3 regions of the Robbsia sp. KACC 23696 genome follow, and region 2 is predicted to be linked to each of the others. Evidence: predicted binding sites of a transcription regulator. Region 2 holds the regulator's gene; each other region holds the start of a gene.

Region 1 (5,906 bases), on a different replicon from region 2:
GCAGGTGTGATCGTCGGCTTGCGCGACGAAGTAATCGCGCATCACCACGGCATCGTCCCACCAGCCCGATTCGATGCGTTCTCCTGGCGATACCAGGCGTAGCGAGCTGCCGTAGAACGGCCGATGTCGGCGCGTCATCAAGGGCAGTGGCGTGTCCAGCAGCCAGACCGGACGCGGCGTATGCTGCGCGATGCGGGCCCGCGCCGCCTCGGCGAGATTGCCGGCCTTGACGATCGATAAGGCAGGTGCCCCGGCGCGGCCTTTGCCCCCGCTTTCCGGCGTGCCGCGCGGGTCGCGCCGTCCCCACTGATTTGCTCTCTCCGGGCGATAGTCTTCCCGGTCGTGGCATTGCAGAACGTTGTCGATGCCGAGCCGCGCCTGTAGTAACTCGATCAAGCGACGATGATCGGCCGGGCTGCCAGCCGGCTCCGGAAACAGGCTGTTGCTCAACGGCTTGGCCGGTTCTACAGCGGTGGCCTGCAACCGTACCGCAATGACATGCGCCTCCAAACTGGTTTTGGCCAATCGCTCCCGCACCAGGCGCAATAGATGACTGTCATGCCAAGTGGGTTCGGCCAAAGCGATTTCGATCGGCGTCGGTGGGCGTGCTTCCCTTCCTCGCTCGTGTTCGAGCAGCAGCATGAAACGCGTCACCGCCCATTGACGGCTCGCGAGCCAACCCGTCAGCCGGCCGATCAACGTTGTTGCACCGGCAAAAATAAGGCTTGTGTCGTCGGCGCGGTCGGGCAAGGCTTGCTGTTGATCGAATTGTTCCGGTGTCGTGAGCCACTGGAACCCTTCCTCGGCCAGGCCCAGTGCGCGATCCAACGCCTCGACGAGCGCTTCGCCGCATCGCCGTTTGATGCCGGCACGGGGGAGGCGCCGCAGATCGTCGAGCGTCAGGCAGCCCAGACCGTGCAAACTGTCCACATGCGCCTGCGCTTCCGGCAGGAAAGGCAAGGGCAACTGGCCGAGTATCCGATCGAGGGAGCGCGGCGTACGGCGGATACCGATCGACATGCATGCCTCCTCCGGCATTGCCATCGGATGCAAAACGGTCATGCCACCGGCGCGCGCCAGCAATGCGGCAGCGGTACCGGTGGGGGCCAGGCTGAGACGGGCCGTCAGGCCGCTGGCGGTCAGCGTCGCGCGAATGCGTCGGCGCAGCGCACGGATGCCGCCGAACAGCCGCAGACTGGCCGAGATGTCGGCGACGATGAGCGGTGCGTCGATCGCTGCGCCGGCCTGTCCCCATGTCACCCCCTGCATCTGATTCTGCGCCGGCGTACTGCCGGCCTGCTGAGATGCACGCGCCCAGTCGAGCAGCGCGACTTGCGGCGTGTATTGCATTAACGCCAGGGCGACACCTTGCCAGGCATCGGCTTCGCGGAGCAGATCCCGTTCACGCAGCACCGCTTGCGCGGCAACCGTCAGCACGCCGCCGCGCTTCATCCCCAGGCGGACACCCGCCTGGCGCGCGGCGCGGCTCATCGCCACGACCCGGCCCTGTTCGAGCACGGCGAGCGGGATCGGCGAGCCGGTCGCGTCGGTGCCGCTAAGGGACGTTTCACTGGACCAGGTCGGCCGAAACACTTCGAGGGGCAGGTGCGGCAGAAAGACGCCGATCCAAAGACGCATGACGATTCAATAAAATAGGGGACGGCGATAAGGACAGGTCGAGGGACTGCTCGCTGGTGGGGCCGCGCCGCTTGATGAAGGTCACCGACAATCCTTCCGGCGCGGGCTGCAAAGCCAGCCGCAGCGGCGCGGGAGAGGTGCGATGCGCCGCGTTCAATGGGCGAAAGAGAAAGAACAGCGACGACGATGCCTGCGCGGCCATATGCAGCCGCCGCAATGCCTCCGGCCTGACAGGGTCCTGCCAGAACAGCAGGGCGCCACACCCCCCGGTGCGTAAAATCTGCTCCGCCGCCCATAAAGCATCCGCCGTCCGCGCGGCGCGCACCCAATGCCATTGCGCCAGCGGCAGTCCCCAATAATGGAAGGCCTGTTGATTCGGGATATGGGGCGGGCACAGCATCATCAAGGGACGCGCCGCGACGTTTTGCAATGCTGGCCGCAGCATTCGGAATTCGCCAATGCCTGCCTGCGGCAGCATCAATTCCGTCAAACTGCCCACGGGCCAGCCCCCACCGGGCAATTCGGCCGCCAGACGGCTATCCCCCGGATCCACGCAGGTTTGCCGTACCTGGGCGAGCTGGGAGGCACGCCATAAGGACGGGTGGATGGTTTCCGGATGCTGGAGCGCGGCGTTTTGCATGGCTCACCTTGATACTGTATGAATGTACAGTAGTATAGCGCGCCTATCGCAAAATACCAGAAACGATGCGCACCGCGGCCTCGCCACCACGTCACCACCCGGGCCCGATCCCCGTGCCTTGGGCCCTGAGCGGGGGAAAACGCCGAAACTTTCTGTCGGATAAGCGCAATGACCTCTCCTCGAGGAAACACCTTGCCGTTCCGGTAATACGCGACTTGTATCAATCATTCGGATTAATGCTAATCGCGGTGCGGACGAATGCCGGGTATTGTCGCCCCAGGCAATCATGTCAATTCAATGACGTAATGTTGCTGCAACAAATGCGCCCTACGATAACGTTTTCATTCCGATAGACGACAGGAGAACGCCCAATGCAACAATCGCCTCTGGCCCGAACGGTCAAGACGGTATGCGCCGCAGCAGCACTCACGTTGGGTGTGCTGGCGAGCGCTTCCGCCAATGCCGCGACCGATATTCCGTTCTGGCATGCGATGGAAGGTGCGCTGGGCGATCGTGTGAACGACATTGCGAAGGACTTCAATGCCTCGCAGAGCGACTATCACATCACGCCGGTCTATAAGGGCAGTTACGATCAGACGCTGGCAGCGGGCATCGCCGCCTATCGAAGCGGCAACGCGCCGGCGATTCTGCAGGTCTACGAAGTCGGAACGGCGACGATGATGCGGGCGAAGAGCGCGATCGTCCCGGTCTACGACGTGTTCAAGAATGCCGGTGTGCCATTAGACGAGGGTGCTTTCATTCCGACGATCTCCGGCTATTACAGCGACGCGAAAACCGGCCATCTGGTCTCGATGCCGTTCAACAGCTCCACTCCGGTCCTGTTCTACAACAAGGACGCGTTCCGCAAGGCCGGTCTGGATCCGAATCAACCGCCACGGACCTGGCCGGAGGTGGAGAAGGACGCGCTGGCGCTGCGCAGGGCGGGCCTGTCCTGCGGCTATGCGTCCGGCTGGCAGAGCTGGATCCAATTGGAGAACTACAGTGCCTGGCATGCCGCACCGTTTGCCTCGCGCAATAACGGTTTCGATGGCGACGATGCGGTGCTCGAATTCAACAAGCCGCTGCAGGTCGCACATATCGCCTTCTTGAAAAAGATGCAGAACGAAGGCGCGTTCAGCTATGTCGGCCGCCAGGACGAGCCCAACGCCAAGTTCTACAGTGGCGATTGCGGCATCACGACCAATTCGTCGGCCGCATTGGCGAATATCAAGAAGTACGCGAAGTTCGAATTCGGCAGCGGCACCTTGCCTTACGACCCAAGCGTCAAGGGTGCGCCTCAGAATGCGATCATCGGTGGCGCGAGCCTGTGGGTGATGGGCGGCAAGGATAAGAGCACGTATAAGGGCGTGGCCGAATTCCTGGCCTATCTGGCCAAGCCCGAGGTGGCGGCGAGGTGGCACCAGGATACCGGTTACCTGCCGGTGACGAAGGCCGCCTACGACCTGACGAAGGCGCAGGGTTTCTACAAAACGCACCCGGATAGCGAGACGGCGATCAAGCAGATGATGAACAAGCCGCCGTTGCCGTTCACCAAGGGATTGCGTCTGGGCAATATGCCGCAGATCCGTGTCGTGATCGACGAGGAACTGGAACAGGTCTGGGGCGGCACGAAGACGCCGCAAACGGCATTGGACTCAGCGGTTGCGCGCGGCAACGATCTGCTGCGTCGGTTCCAGAAATCCGGAAGCTGACGTGACGCAAGCGAACGAAGCGGCCTCGGTTTCCGCGTCATCGACGTCATCGTCGCCGTCGCCTTCTCCCCTCGCACCGACCACGCGAGGGGCGCTCGCCAAAGCGCGCGCCCGTGCGCATGCGGCGAATACGCCCTTCGGCGCGTCCTGGTTGCCTTATCTGCTGATTCTGCCGCAACTGGCCATCACCGCGATCTTCTTTTTGTGGCCGGCCGGCGAGGCTTTATGGCAATCCACGCAGGCGCAGGACGCATTCGGCCTATCCAGTAATTTTGTCGGTCTGCAAAACTTTACCGAGCTTTTTGCCGATCCACTCTACCTGGCATCGTTCAAGACCACGTTGTGGTTTTGCGCGATGGTCACGCTGGCAGGGCTGGCCATTGGCTTGCTCCTGGCCGTCTGTGCGGACCGTGTCGTGCGTGGGGGGCGGCTCTATCGTTCCTTGCTGATCTGGCCGTACGCCGTCGCGCCGGCGATCGCCGGTATTCTCTGGATGTTTCTGTTCAATCCGAGTATCGGCCTGATTGCGCACGCGCTGCAATCGCACGGGATCATCTGGAACCACGCGCTGAATGGCGGCCAGGCGATGTTCCTGGTGGTACTGGCGTCGGTATGGCAGCAGGTCAGTTATAACTTCTTGTTTTTCTATGCCGGACTGCAGGCGATTCCTCGTTCATTGATCGAGGCGGCCGCCATCGATGGTGCCGGACCGGTGCGACGCTTCTTCGGCATCGTCTTTCCCTTGCTCGCGCCCACGACCTTCTTTCTGCTGGTCGTCAACGTGGTCTATGCGTTTTTCGATACCTTCCCGGTCATCGATGCCACCACCGCCGGTGGACCGGCACAATCGACGCGCACCTTGATCTATAAGATCTATGCCGACGGTTTCCGCGGCCTCGATATCGGCAGTGCCGGTGCGCAATCGGTGGTACTGATGGTGATCGTCATCGGTTTGACCGTTTTTCAATTCCGCTTCATTGAACGCAAGGTGCAATACGTATGATCGAGCATCGGCGCGGATTTGATCTCTTCTGTCACGCGGTCCTGATCGTGGGGCTCGTGCTGATCGCCTTTCCGCTCTACATCGCGTTCACCGCTGCCACGATGAACGAAAGTGAAGTGTTCACGGTGCCGATGTCGCTGATTCCCAGCACGCATCTATTCGAAAACATCGCGCATGTCTGGACGCAGGGCACCGGCAATGCCACGGCGCCATTTGGGCATCTGCTGTTGAACAGCCTGGCGATGGCACTGGGCATCACGGCCGGTAAGATCGTCGTCTCGATCCTGTCCGCCTATGCGATCGTTTTCTTTCGCTTTCCGTTTCGCAATACCGCTTTCTGGCTGATCTTCATCACGTTGATGCTGCCGGTGGAGGTGCGGATCTTCCCGACGGTGCAAGTGGTGTCCACATTGCATCTGATGAATAGCTATGCGGGCTTGACGTTGCCGCTGATCGCATCGGCAACGGCCACTTTCCTGTTTCGACAGTTCTTCATGACTTTGCCGTCGGAATTGCTGGAAGCCGCGCGTATCGATGGTGCCGGCCCGATGCGCTGCTTCATCGACATCGTCCTGCCGTTGACGAAGACGACGATCGCCGCGCTGTTCGTCATTACCTTCATCTATGGATGGAATCAGTATCTATGGCCGATCCTGGTCGTCAACCAGAACGGATGGCAGACGGCGGTGGTCGGAATCAAACAGATGATCGGCATTGGTGACACGGCCACCGAATGGCATCTGGTGATGACCGCGACGCTGCTGGCGATGTTGCCGCCGCTGCTGGTCGTCATCGCAATGCAGCGCTGGTTTGTCCGCGGTCTCGTGGACACAGAGAAGTAGTCAAAAGACATCCAAAGGGAATTTCAGATGGCGGCATTGACGCTCAGAGGCGTACGTAAGACTTACGACGG
Region 2 (5,906 bases):
GCATCCGAGCAGGACAGCAACCCAAGATCGAAGACCGTGCGGGTGTACCGCGCCGGCGATGCGGCGCAGGCGGAAAAACAGGTCGCCGCCTTGTTGGCACTCTCCCACCAAGACGGCGACTTCGCGCGCAAATTGATCGATCTGTTCGAGGAAGGGCTGAGCACATCGCTGCCGGAATTCGCCGCGGCGATAGCGGATCAGGACGCATCGCGGCTCCGTGACATCGCGCATCACAACAAGGGGCCGGCGGCGATGTTGGGCTTACAGCCTTTTGTCGACGACTGCAGCCTGATCATCCAGCAATCGGGCGACGCCTCAGGCGGCGACTGGCTGCGCCTGCAGATCCGCTACATCGACGCTTGTACCGCGGTGCGCCACGCGCTGCGGGATGTCCGCGCGGCGCTGGCGCGAACCCATCCGCCGTCGGTCAAGCAAGATTGAAGCAGGCCTGCATGGCACTGCGTTCGGACAGGCCGACGGCCAGCGCCAGCATCAGGCGGATCCGCGCCTTGTACGGGTTCAAGGTGCCGCTCGCGACAAAGCCTTCGCCGTCGTCATCCACCGCGGCGTTCGCGCTCACATGCACGTCGGCGGCGCGACTCGACCGGATGACGATGACACCGGCCGCTACCGCACGCTGCATCGCCGCCATCAGCGCCGCATTGACGGTACCGTTTCCGGTGCCGGCCACCACGATCCCTCGCACGCCGTGGGTGAGCAGGGCGTCGATCAAATGCGGCGAGGCCCCGCCATACTGGACGACCACCTCGACGTCGGGCAGATCGGACGGCTGCAATCGCCGGACATGCAAGCGCGCTTCCAGGCGATCGCCGGACGCACCGCTCGGGACTTCACCGAACAGCGTCTGCCGCAGTGGCGACGATGGCGTCGAACCCGTTTCATCGCGCGCGGTAAGCGACGCGAGGTGTCGTCGGCGCAGCCAGCCGACCCGCCCGTCCTGCACCCACCCCAACGGTCCCCCCGCAGGTGACGCGAAGGCATCCAACGCGTGACTGCTGACCTTGACGATATCGCGCGCGGCATGAATGCGGTTCTGCAAGGTCACCAGAACGCCGAGATCGCGCGCCGACGTATCGCCGGCAAGCGTCACCGCATCGAATAAATTGGCCGGCCCGTCCGCCGACAATGCCGTCGCGGGTCGCATTGCCGCCGTCAGCACGACCGGCTTGCCCGCTGCCAACATGAGATCGAGCCAATAGGCGCTCTCTTCCAGCGTATCGGTGCCGTGCGTGATGACGATGCCATCGATATCGTCGCGCGCACGCGTGGCGCGCACCGTTTCCGTCAATGCACACCAGAACGCCGGATCGGCATCCTTGCTGTCGATCGCGGCCACCGCGATGGTCTCGATCTGCGCGATTCGCGCCAGCGCCGGGACGGCTCGCAGCAGCGCGTCGCCGCCGAGCGCGCCCGCTGCGTAGCGCAGCGAGTCGCTTTCCGAGGCAGCGGCGCCGGCGATCGTGCCACCGGTCGTCAGCAAAGCGATCCTCGGCAAGGACCGTACGGCGGCCGGCACGCCGATATCCATCGAAGAAGAAGGGGCGGTCATCTGCGGGGTTCCTTTATTCACGAAACAATCACACCTGAAACGAAAGCGGAAAACAGGCCGGGAGTGTGCCAGACAACGCCGCGGCTGTCGCCTTGTTGCCACCGTCCGGTATGACGCGAAGCCCGATGATGCGCGTGACCCTCCGCCGTTCGGCGGCGGTCGCGCCCCGTCACGTCACCACAACGAAAACAGTTGCACCAAAAAAAATACTGTATAGAATCACAGTATCGCATACAGGAATCGAGACATGCTTAAGCTTACCGCGCGCCAACAGCAGGTATTCGATCTGGTCGTTCAAGCAATCGAACGCAGTGGTTTCCCACCGACGCGCGCTGAAATCGCCGCGGCGCTGGGATTCAGTTCTGCGAACGCCGCCGAGGAACATTTACGGGCACTGGCGCGCAAGGGCGTGATCGTACTGTCACCGGGCGCCTCCCGCGGCATTCGCGTGGTGCATGCAACGGACGACAGTCGTCGCGATGGTGAAGGCGTGGACGGCAGTGGTGCGGGCGGTGCGGGATTGCCAAGTCAAGCGGCGTTCGCCGGCATGCTGTCGCGTGCCGGGTCGCTGTCACTGCCCTTGATCGGACGCGTTGCGGCGGGGAGCCCGATTCTGGCTCAGGAACACGTCTTGCATCAGTACCACTGCGATCCGGCCTTATTCACCAGTCAGCCGGACTATCTATTGCAGGTGCGGGGCTTAAGTATGCGTGACGCTGGCATTCTGGATGGTGACTTACTCGCGGTACAGCGTCAAAACGAAGCGCGTGATGGCCAAGTCGTCGTGGCCCGTTTAGGCGACGAAGTGACTGTCAAACGATTGAAGCGCGTACCGGAAGGTCTCGCGTTGCTTGCTGAAAATCCTGATTACCCAACGATCGTCGTTGACCGGGAACGGTCCGACTTCGCACTCGAAGGGATTGCTGTTGGACTTATCCGTCCGACGCCCCTCTGAAGGAGTTACATCATGTCGAGACTCGTTCGCCTGTTTTCCGCCGAGAGCGCAATCCATCCTTTTGGCCGCCTGCGTGCCGCGCGGGGACGCTTGTCGTGCCGCGATAAAGCCAATCTTGCGGCACGCGCCACCGCCCCCGTCGCCGTGCAACGCGATACGGTGCAGGTCTCGCCGCAACAAGCGCCACTTGTTGCCACCACCGTGCCACGGACCGCGGCCTTGCGGCCCACGGCGCAACCCCTGGTATCCACGAACGCGCGTGGCAGTGTGCGCGTGTATCGTCGAAACAGCGGGATGACCATGGTTGGCAATATTGAAGCGATTTGTAAGATGATCGATCGCTGCATTGCCGACGAACGCGCAGCAGCAATGGCAGGTTCACGTAGCGTGCTTCCCACGGCAACGGCTGCTTAAGCTTGTTTTTTCAAGCAGATACATCAACATCGAGCCATTCGGACTCCTGATCTTTGTGATCTCCGATGTGGTCGCGGTCGGGGCGCAATAGACGCGCGCGGATGTCCGCAGCGACATTAATGGCGGCGCGCTAACGCCGACAATTGCACCCGATGTGTTCGATGCTGAAGGTCATACTTGCCCTCAGGCACGTTGCTTGCGTCCTTGTCTAGATAGTGTGGATAGGAAAAAAACGGCCGCAACCGCCGGCGCCAAGCACCGTCGGACCCCGGCGATTCGCCTCGCGTCCTGCAACGCTGCAACGCCGTCATGGTGACGGTACGCCACCTACTCCGTCCAGAACAAGCGCATCTCCGCGCTTGACTGTCTTGAAACAGGAGGAAAGCATGAGCGACGACAAGAAGTCTCTGCAGAAGCCGGAACCGGCAGCCCATAGTGACCATAAGGAGAGCGCATTGCCGGAGCGAGACGACGACAATCGACAGATGGCGCCGAACGATCCGCCGAGCAAGAAAACGGACGAGGCGCCTGTAGGCTAAGGGGTGGGCGCTGCATATCGGGCGCCCAACGCCCGCTTTCCGACACGGCCCGCGCTGATCGATAACTTTATCGGCGCGGGTCGTTTTCGCTTGTCTGGCCGCCGTCTTTACCGCTGGTAGGCGGCGGTGCAAATCCCTCCTCTAATGCGGCACCTTTGTCGAAGAGCACGCCTCCGACCGCCACCATCATGGTGCGATCGCTCGCGGGAATGCGCTCCCAGTTACCTGCAAGCCAAGCGGCCCATTGTACGGTCAGCGCCTTGGCCGAATCACTGGACAGTGCGCCTGCTCGGTCGAATGCGTCAATCAGTGCTTCTGGCTTCATCCCATCACTCCTTCAAGCGCACGGCGAGCCTATAAGGCGTTTGGACTGTTGGACGGTCGGACGGTTTGCGGCCATCGACAACGCCAATGGATCGCATCGCCGGAATTCCCCTTCTCTCTACCTAGCGCTCGGGAATCCTCTCTTTTTCCTGACACCTGCCCTGATCATGAAAGGGAATGCCCCCTCTCGGACAGCGCATTGCGCGAACACATGTCGTCTTGAATCGATGTTACGGATTTTTACGCGCTTGCCAAGCATTAGTCGAGGGCACGGCCCCTTTTGCACGGCGATCGAAAGGTCATTGAAGGTTAGACCCTCTGCGTATTCATTGTGCATGGAATGACGACACATGGCCCAACGCGCGCTCGCTGGATGCAGGCGTCGGCATCCAGCGATGCGCATCCTGAAAAAGAGTTGGAAGCTAGGCAGCGACAGGTCCAAATGCCCCCCGGGTTATCCCCGACCCCGCGCAGCGGCTCATGTCATAATCGATTGACCTTTTTCCCTTGCAACCACTGAATCGACCATTGTCGATAGGACGTGGCGTGGCCAGCGCAGCGCGGCTGAATATGCCATCCGTTCCCGGATCGGACCTTAAAAAAGACCTATGCTGACAAAAGCGAAATCACGGGTACCCCATCTTCGATCGATCGACAGGCGCGATCGCGGCGCCGCTTCGCGCAACCACGCTGAAGCGAGCGACGGCGTCTCCGTCGTTCGGCGCGGAAAGACGGCCGCGGCCGCCCTCGGTGCGGCGATGCTCATGAGTGCCTGCATCAATGTGCCGGTGGGATCTCAGCAAGCCGCCATGCAAGCACAACCCGGTAACGGGCTGGCCCAAAAGGCCGTGCTAGTGGTGCCGTCCGACCTGCGCCAGTCCCGAACGACGTTTCGGGGCACGGACAGCTGTTCCTATTACTGGTTTTCATCGCGATCGGGCCGATCGATCGTCAACTCGCTGCGTGACACGCTGATGGGTGCCTACCCGGAAGTCGTGGTCGACGACGGTGTCAGCGATGTCAATCCGGCCGGCCCGGCAGACCGCTACGTGCTCACCGGAGCGACGTTCTCCCCGAATCTACGGATCGGAGCGGATTTTCTGGGAACGACGCATGTGGCGCTGAACTTGGAAGTGACACCCGAAGGTCATAGCGCGCCTACTGTACGCGAAACGCTAACCGGCAGTGGGAGTGATTCGGAGAATGGCGCATGCCATGCGGCTGCACTGGCGCTATCGCGCGCGAGCCAGGATGCCTTGCATCAAGCGATGGTGAAGTTTGCGTACAGCGTGATCAACCCGCAGGCCGACGCACGCGTCATTCAGACAGGCCTTCGCTAGGCGCGATGCCTGTGCGCTTGCCTGGCCCCGAGCAAAAGCCGGGGTCCGCCTACCGTGGCAGGCGGTACTTCTCGGACGCGCAAATGCCGCAATCGATGCTCCAGAGCGGCGTTTAGCGGCTTAGCAACTGATCACTGACCGCCGAGGACGCCGTCGGCGACGTCAGCGTAATGGTCGCCGGCTTGGCCGGCGCCTTTTTGGGCTGCTTCGGTGCTTCATCGGCGCCTTCGATCGCGTTTTGCCGCAGCACGAACAAGAAGACGCGCCACACCGCGCCGACCGTGACATTCACCGCACCCATGGCGGCCCAGCTCAGCAATTTACCCACCGTGATTCTTCCCGTAGCACTTGGTAGAAAGGCACAATCTTTCGTATTTGGAATATGTGTGCCCGACTCTTTATGTCCCACCGCTTAATGGAGAAAATCCTACTCTCGCCATCGCCGAACTGCAATCGGCATTAGCGCGAATTCAAGATATTTGAGCAATCGCTCTCTTCGCGCTTTTACGAATACTACTGCGACAAGTGCAATCCGGCTTGTGAAATCTGTTTAATGCCACTACCAGTCGTTGCTTGATCGCCACGCTGTATTTCGCCCGCGTATCGCCCGGCCGGTACGCCTATTAGGGAATGACCTAGGAATGCAGCACCATGTGGCAATAAATGCCGAAATGCATGCTCGTCGCGGGCGCGTCTCGGGTTTCGGTAGACGCCAAGGACCCGCCGTGCATCGAACGCGCGATGGCAGCAAGATAAGTATAAAT
Region 3 (5,906 bases), 1.0 Mb from region 2:
GGGGTGCCGGTGCCGGGCCCCCTGTTCTGATCGCTGACATGCTTGTCTCCTGCTTTTGTTCGAATGATGTGTCGTTCCCGGATGGCTGCTGTCCAGGATCGTGCGGCATTATTGAAATGCCAACCTTACCTGGCGCTGACACGAAACTGACGTGAAACTGACTGCCTGGGAAACGGCGCTTTGATGGGGGTTTTTGATGCCCTCGCCAGGATAAGCGGGGCTTCGCGGAAAGATCGCGGAGGGCACGTATTCAGGGCCTTCCACGCGAAGCACCGGCTTGACAGGGCGACGATGCTGGCCGATTTCGTTCGAATGACGGGCCGAACGAGCAAGGGTAAATCGGGAGGCCGAAAGGGGAAAATACGGGGTTTAGGCGGCGGGCGTTGCCGACGGTGCGCGTTGCGGTAACGTGACGCGCACCGAGGTTCCCGCTAGCCGGGGAGCGGTCTGATAGACATGATCCTCGATGGTCAATGTGCCGTCGTGCATGGTCACGATTTCCTGCACGATCGCCAGTCCCAGGCCGCTGCCGTCGCCTTCGCGGCCGAGGATGCGATAGAACCGCTCCACCACCCGAGGGCGCTCGGCAATCGGGATGCCGGGGCCATCGTCTTCGACATCGATCAGCGTCGGCGCGTCGTCGTGCAAGCCCGGCTGCAGACGGACGGTAACCCGTCCGCCGCTAGGCGTGTAGCGGATCGCGTTGTCGATCAGATTCGTCAGCATCTCGCGTAGCAACAGAGGCTGACCGACGATCGTCACGCCGTTGTCCGGCCCCTCATAACCGAGGTCGATGACTTTGTCGATCGCCGCGCGGGCCCAGTCGTGCACGACTTCGCGACACAGCATCGCCGCGTCCAGCGCCACTGCCGTGCGAAGCGGCGCGGCTTCCTCCGTGCGGGCCAGCGCTAAGAGTTGGCTGACCAACCGTGCCGCCTGATGCGAACTGGTCGCGATCTGTTCCAGCGACCGACGCACGTCAGGGGGCACCGGATGACGCAACGCCATTTCCGCCTGCATGCGCAAACCCGCTAGCGGCGTCTTCATCTGGTGCGCCGCTTGCGCGATAAAACGCTTCTGCGCCGTCGTGTTCGCGTCGAGCCGACCCAGTAGCTCGTTGAAGGACGATAGCAGGGGTGCCAACTCCGTCGGGGCGTCGCCCGGCATCAACGGTGAGCGGTCGTCGGGGCTGCGTGTGCGGATTCGGCGCTGCAGGACGTGGAGCGGCGCCAGGCCGCGCGTCAGGCCGAACCAGACCAGCAGGATCACCACGGGCAGGATGATCAACTGCGGCAGTATCACGCCCTTGATCACATCGTTGGCGAGTGCATTGCGCTTGTTGAGCGTCTCGGCGACCTGGATCACAAGCACGCGAGGCGGCGCCTGGGGCGATGGCGCTGCAATGGCAGAGGGTGATGCGGTCGTTTGCGGGGAAGGAGGCGCGTCGCTGGCTGGCGGGCCCCATGCGCGCGTCCAGGCCAAGCGCATATTGCGGCCCGCCACGACAACGTCGCGCATTCGCACGATGCCAGGCTCGACGTCGGCGTCGGCATCCAGTGCTAGATTGTCAGCGCCGGCATCGCGCGCGCCGCTGCGCAATGGCGGCGCCGGCAATTGCGCAGTGCCGGCGACGACCTTGCCCTGGGCATCGCGTACCTGAAACAAGACGGTGTCGTCCGGATCGTCCAGCAACCAGTCGGCATCGGTTGTCGGCAACGGTGACAGCACAGCAGGCCCTGCCTGATGCACTTGCCGCGCCAAGACGGCGAGCCGGCGTTCCAAGGCATGATCGAACGGCGCGCCGGCAATCGATTTGGCGATCAGCCAGGTGACGGCGATACTGAGCGGCCATAACATCAGCAATGGCGCGAGCATCCAGTCGAGGATCTCGGCAAGCAGGGATCGGGCGACGCGCGGCGGGGGAGGGGTCGTATCGCCGTCGGCGCGCGATGCATCGGCCGCGTGCCCTGTCGGGTCGGCGGCGCGCGGCGCGCGGTGCAGCCAACGGGGCCGCATCAGCGGTAGGCGTCGCTACGAGACGGCGTCGCGGGGGCGGCCGAAGCGGACGGCGATGGCGTCTCCGAATGCACCGGCCGATCCAGACAATAGCCGATGCCGCGGACGGTCGTGACGCGCACGCCGCCGGGTTCGATCTTTTTGCGCAAACGGTGCATATAGACTTCGATCGCGTTGGTACTTACCTCGTCGCCCCATTCGCACAGGTGATCGACCAGTTGCTCCTTCGATACCAATCGGCCGACGCGTTGCAGCAACACTTCGAGCAAAGCGATCTCGCGCGCAGAAAGTTCGATCATCTGCCCGTGCAAACTGGCTGTGCGGCCGACCTGATCGAAAGCGAGCGCGCCATGCCGCATAATCGCGGCACCGCCGCCGGTGCCGCGACGGGTCAGCGCGCGGATCCGTGCCTCCAGCTCCGACAGGGCGAAGGGCTTGGCCATATAGTCGTCCGCCCCGAGGTCAAGTCCCATTACCCGATCTTCCACGCTGTCCGCCGCAGTCAGAATCAGGACCGGCAAGGTCGCGTTGGCGCCCTGGCGCGCGCGCAGACGGCGCAAAATCTCCTGGCCGGACAGCTTGGGCAGTCCTAAATCGAGGATCAGCAGGTCGTAGGCTTGCAGGGCGAGGGCGCGATCGACGTCGCCGCCATCGCCGAAATGGTCGACGGCATAGCCCGCTTGGCGGAGGGTTCGCGTCAAGCCGTCGGCGAGTATGCTGTCATCCTCAGCTATTAGAATGCGCATCGGTCTCCTGGCAGCACGCGAAAGGGCCGGATGAGCGCATCCAGCGGGCGTAGGGGGCAGGCGCGAACGCAATCGATGCGCTTTCGACTTGCCAGACGCACTGTTTTTTTATACAGTATCATTCATATCGACGCTTGCGGGCGGAACTACGTGTTTACACGGGCGTGGCGCCGCTGCTGACGTCCCATCATAGCAAAGGACGATTCATGGAAGATAGCAAGAAAGGCTCGAACGGCATGACTGCAGATAAGAGCAAGGCGCTGGCCGCAGCGCTCGCCCAGATCGAAAAGCAGTTCGGCAAAGGGTCGATCATGCAGATGGGCGTGAACGACAAGCCCGCTGACATCCAGGTTGTGTCGACCGGCTCGCTCGGGCTCGATATCGCACTGGGCGTCGGCGGTCTGCCGCGCGGCCGCGTGGTTGAGATCTACGGTCCGGAATCGTCGGGTAAGACCACGTTGACGCTGCAAGTGGTCGCGGAAATGCAAAAGCTGGGCGGCACCTGCGCATTCGTCGATGCGGAACATGCGCTGGATTCGAAGTACGCGGCAAAGCTGGGCGTGAAGCTGGACGAACTGCTGATCTCGCAGCCGGACACCGGCGAGCAGGCCTTGGAAATCACCGATTCGCTGGTGCGCTCGGGTGCGGTCGACTTGATCGTCATCGACTCGGTGGCGGCCCTGGTGCCGAAGGCCGAAATCGAAGGGGAGATGGGCGATTCATTGCCGGGTCTGCAAGCGCGTTTGATGTCGCAGGCATTGCGGAAGCTGACCGGTACGATCCAGAAGACCAACTGCATGGTCATCTTTATTAACCAGATCCGGATGAAGATCGGCGTGATGTTCGGCAGCCCGGAAACGACGACCGGCGGTAATGCGCTGAAGTTCTACGCCTCCGTGCGTCTGGATATTCGTCGTATCGGCTCGATCAAGAAGAACGATGAAGTGATCGGCAATGAAACGCGGGTCAAGGTCGTCAAGAACAAGGTCTCGCCGCCGTTCCGTGAAGCCATCTTCGATATCTTGTACGGCGAAGGGGTGTCACGCGAAGGCGAGATCATCGATCTGGGCGTGACGCACAAGATCGTCGAAAAGGCCGGTGCCTGGTATAGCTATAACGGCGATCGCGTCGGCCAGGGTAAGGATAATGCGCGTGAATTCCTGCGTGAAAATCCGGCGATTGCGTTCGAGATCGAAAACCGCGTCCGTGAAAAGCTCGATATCAAGCTGCTGCCGGGCACGGCGCCTAGCGCGCCTGCAAAGGCCGAAAAAGCCAGCAAGGCGGACAAGGCCGATTTGCTCGACGCTGAGTAAATGCGTAATGGCTTCTCACGGGGGCGGGGGACCGCGTGGCGCGGTTCATCGGACTCGTCCGAGCCATCCGGCGTAGCGCCGGAAAGCCGTCGCTCGGCCGCATCGCGGCCACCGCGCAGTTTGAAAGCGCGGGCACTGGATTATCTGTCCCGCCGCGAATACAGCCGGGTCGAGTTGATGCGTAAGCTCGCGCCGTTTGCTGCCGCACAATGCGAAGCAGCGGCACAGGATGAGGCCCGCGCGCACGCTGAGGTCGAAGTCGAGGATCCGCTACCGGCCTTGCTCGATGCATTGGAGCGCGAGGGCTGGCTGTCCGATAGTCGCTTCACTGATAGTGTCGTACATCGGAAAGCGACGCGCTTTGGCACATCCCGGATCGTCGGGGAGCTAAAGCAGCATGCGATCGATGCAGACCGTCTGGCCGAAGTGCGCGAGACATTGCGGGAAACGGAGGCCTCACGTGCGCGGGGGGTGTGGCAACGCAAGTTCGGCACCTTGCCGGATTCCCCGCAGGCCCGCGCAAAGCAAGCGCGTTTTCTCGCTGCCCGGGGCTTCTCAATCGATGTCATTCGGCGATTGCTCAGTGCCAGCGACGAAGAATTGCCCGAATAGTCCATCGACCGCGATGCGCCGACAATGCCGGATACGGCGGATCAGCGTTGCCGGTTTAGATGTGCCGGATACCTTTCAGCGCATCATTCTCATTGCGTCAAACTGACGCAAGCACTGATTCCCATTCGATATTTCCTGTTGCGCGCGCCTTACAGCGGCGCTTTGCCGCATGTTGTTGCGCGCACCAGCATGTAAAAATGCGTCCCTCATCCTACAGTGACAGATTCGGGTCCTTTAACTTGGCCGGTCTCTGCTCGTCCAAACTCGGGATAGCCCTATGCTAGAATACGGAATCTTTTGATCCCGTTTGTCTGCCCACGCATGGCGCAATCCTGTCCCGCTAAGCGATGTCGTTCGACCGATAGGGCGGTTAATCCGCTCCGGTCGTGCATTGCTTTGCGAGCGCTACCGCCGACACGCCTTTCACCGTGCCGCGCCGCCAATACGTGTTTCAGTCAGGCCAGACCCTCGAGATCGATCGGGCGCCCTTCGCTTTCTCGCCCGCTTACGTCCGATTCATCGATTCGTTCCCTTCTTTCCGCTGTGCTATCCCTAGCCGAACGCATGTCGACGCCCCCATCGCTTCACGCCATGCGTGCGCCGAGCGGGCGTGTCATGCACGACGCCGTGGATACGCGCGGACCGACTTCAAATCCACTCTTAGACGGAAGGTAATCACGCATGAAGATCCACGAGTACCAGGGCAAGGACATTCTGCGCAAGTTCGGCGTTGCCGTACCGCGCGGTGAGGCCGTGTTCAGCGTTGATGAAGCAGTCAAGGCAGCCGAAAAGCTCGGCGGACCGGTCTGGGTCGTCAAAGCCCAGATTCACGCAGGCGGTCGCGGTAAGGGCGGTGGCGTCAAGGTAGCGAAGTCGCTGGATCAAGTTCGCGAATACGCGGGACAGATCCTCGGCATGCAGTTGGTGACGCATCAGACGAGCCCTGAAGGCCAAAAGGTCCGTCGCCTGCTTATCGAAGAGGGCGCCGACATCAAGAAGGAACTCTATGTCAGCCTGATCGTCGATCGCGTCTCGCAACGTGTCGTGTTCATGGCGTCGTCGGAAGGCGGTATGGACATCGAGGAAGTGGCTGAAAAGTCGCCGGACCTGATTCACCAGATCGCTGTCGATCCGAAAACGGGCCTGACCGATGCGGAAGCCGATGCACTGGCCAGCAAGATCGGTGTGCCGCAAGGTTCGCTGTCGCAGTCGCGTGTGA

What was found. The regulator LexA, encoded in region 2, represses DNA repair genes until DNA is damaged. The targets are predictions, from matches to a motif close to ACTGTATNNNNATACAGT.
Region 1: imuA (translesion DNA synthesis-associated protein ImuA) is a predicted target of LexA. The motif match lies at 2,292-2,309, and genes of this name have one in related genera.
Region 3: recA (recombinase RecA) is a predicted target of LexA. The motif match lies at 2,862-2,879, and genes of this name have one in related genera.

Annotation. Positions count from the first base shown of each region.
Region 1 covers NZ_CP156628.1:472,209-478,114, forward strand. Annotated here, with positions in the region: gene ABEG21_RS23420 (DNA polymerase Y family protein) at 1-1,638, opposite strand, end outside; gene imuA (translesion DNA synthesis-associated protein ImuA) at 1,568-2,278, opposite strand; gene ugpB (sn-glycerol-3-phosphate ABC transporter substrate-binding protein UgpB) at 2,650-3,990, shown strand; gene ugpA (sn-glycerol-3-phosphate ABC transporter permease UgpA) at 3,992-4,993, shown strand; gene ugpE (sn-glycerol-3-phosphate ABC transporter permease UgpE) at 4,990-5,835, shown strand; gene ABEG21_RS23445 (sn-glycerol-3-phosphate import ATP-binding protein UgpC) at 5,863-5,906, shown strand, end outside.
Region 2 covers NZ_CP156626.1:1,868,499-1,874,404, reverse strand. Annotated here, with positions in the region: gene ABEG21_RS07855 (ATP-binding protein) at 1-441, shown strand, start outside; gene ABEG21_RS07850 (asparaginase) at 428-1,570, opposite strand; gene lexA (transcriptional repressor LexA) at 1,818-2,525, shown strand; gene ABEG21_RS07840 (hypothetical protein) at 2,538-2,939, shown strand; gene ABEG21_RS07835 (hypothetical protein) at 3,326-3,478, shown strand; gene ABEG21_RS07830 (hypothetical protein) at 3,546-3,803, opposite strand; gene ABEG21_RS07825 (hypothetical protein) at 4,567-5,142, shown strand; gene ABEG21_RS07820 (hypothetical protein) at 5,255-5,470, opposite strand.
Region 3 covers NZ_CP156626.1:2,899,210-2,905,115, reverse strand. Annotated here, with positions in the region: gene ABEG21_RS12160 (sensor histidine kinase N-terminal domain-containing protein) at 370-2,016, opposite strand; gene ABEG21_RS12155 (response regulator transcription factor) at 2,016-2,762, opposite strand; gene recA (recombinase RecA) at 2,969-4,075, shown strand; gene recX (recombination regulator RecX) at 4,076-4,687, shown strand; gene sucC (ADP-forming succinate--CoA ligase subunit beta) at 5,369-5,906, shown strand, end outside.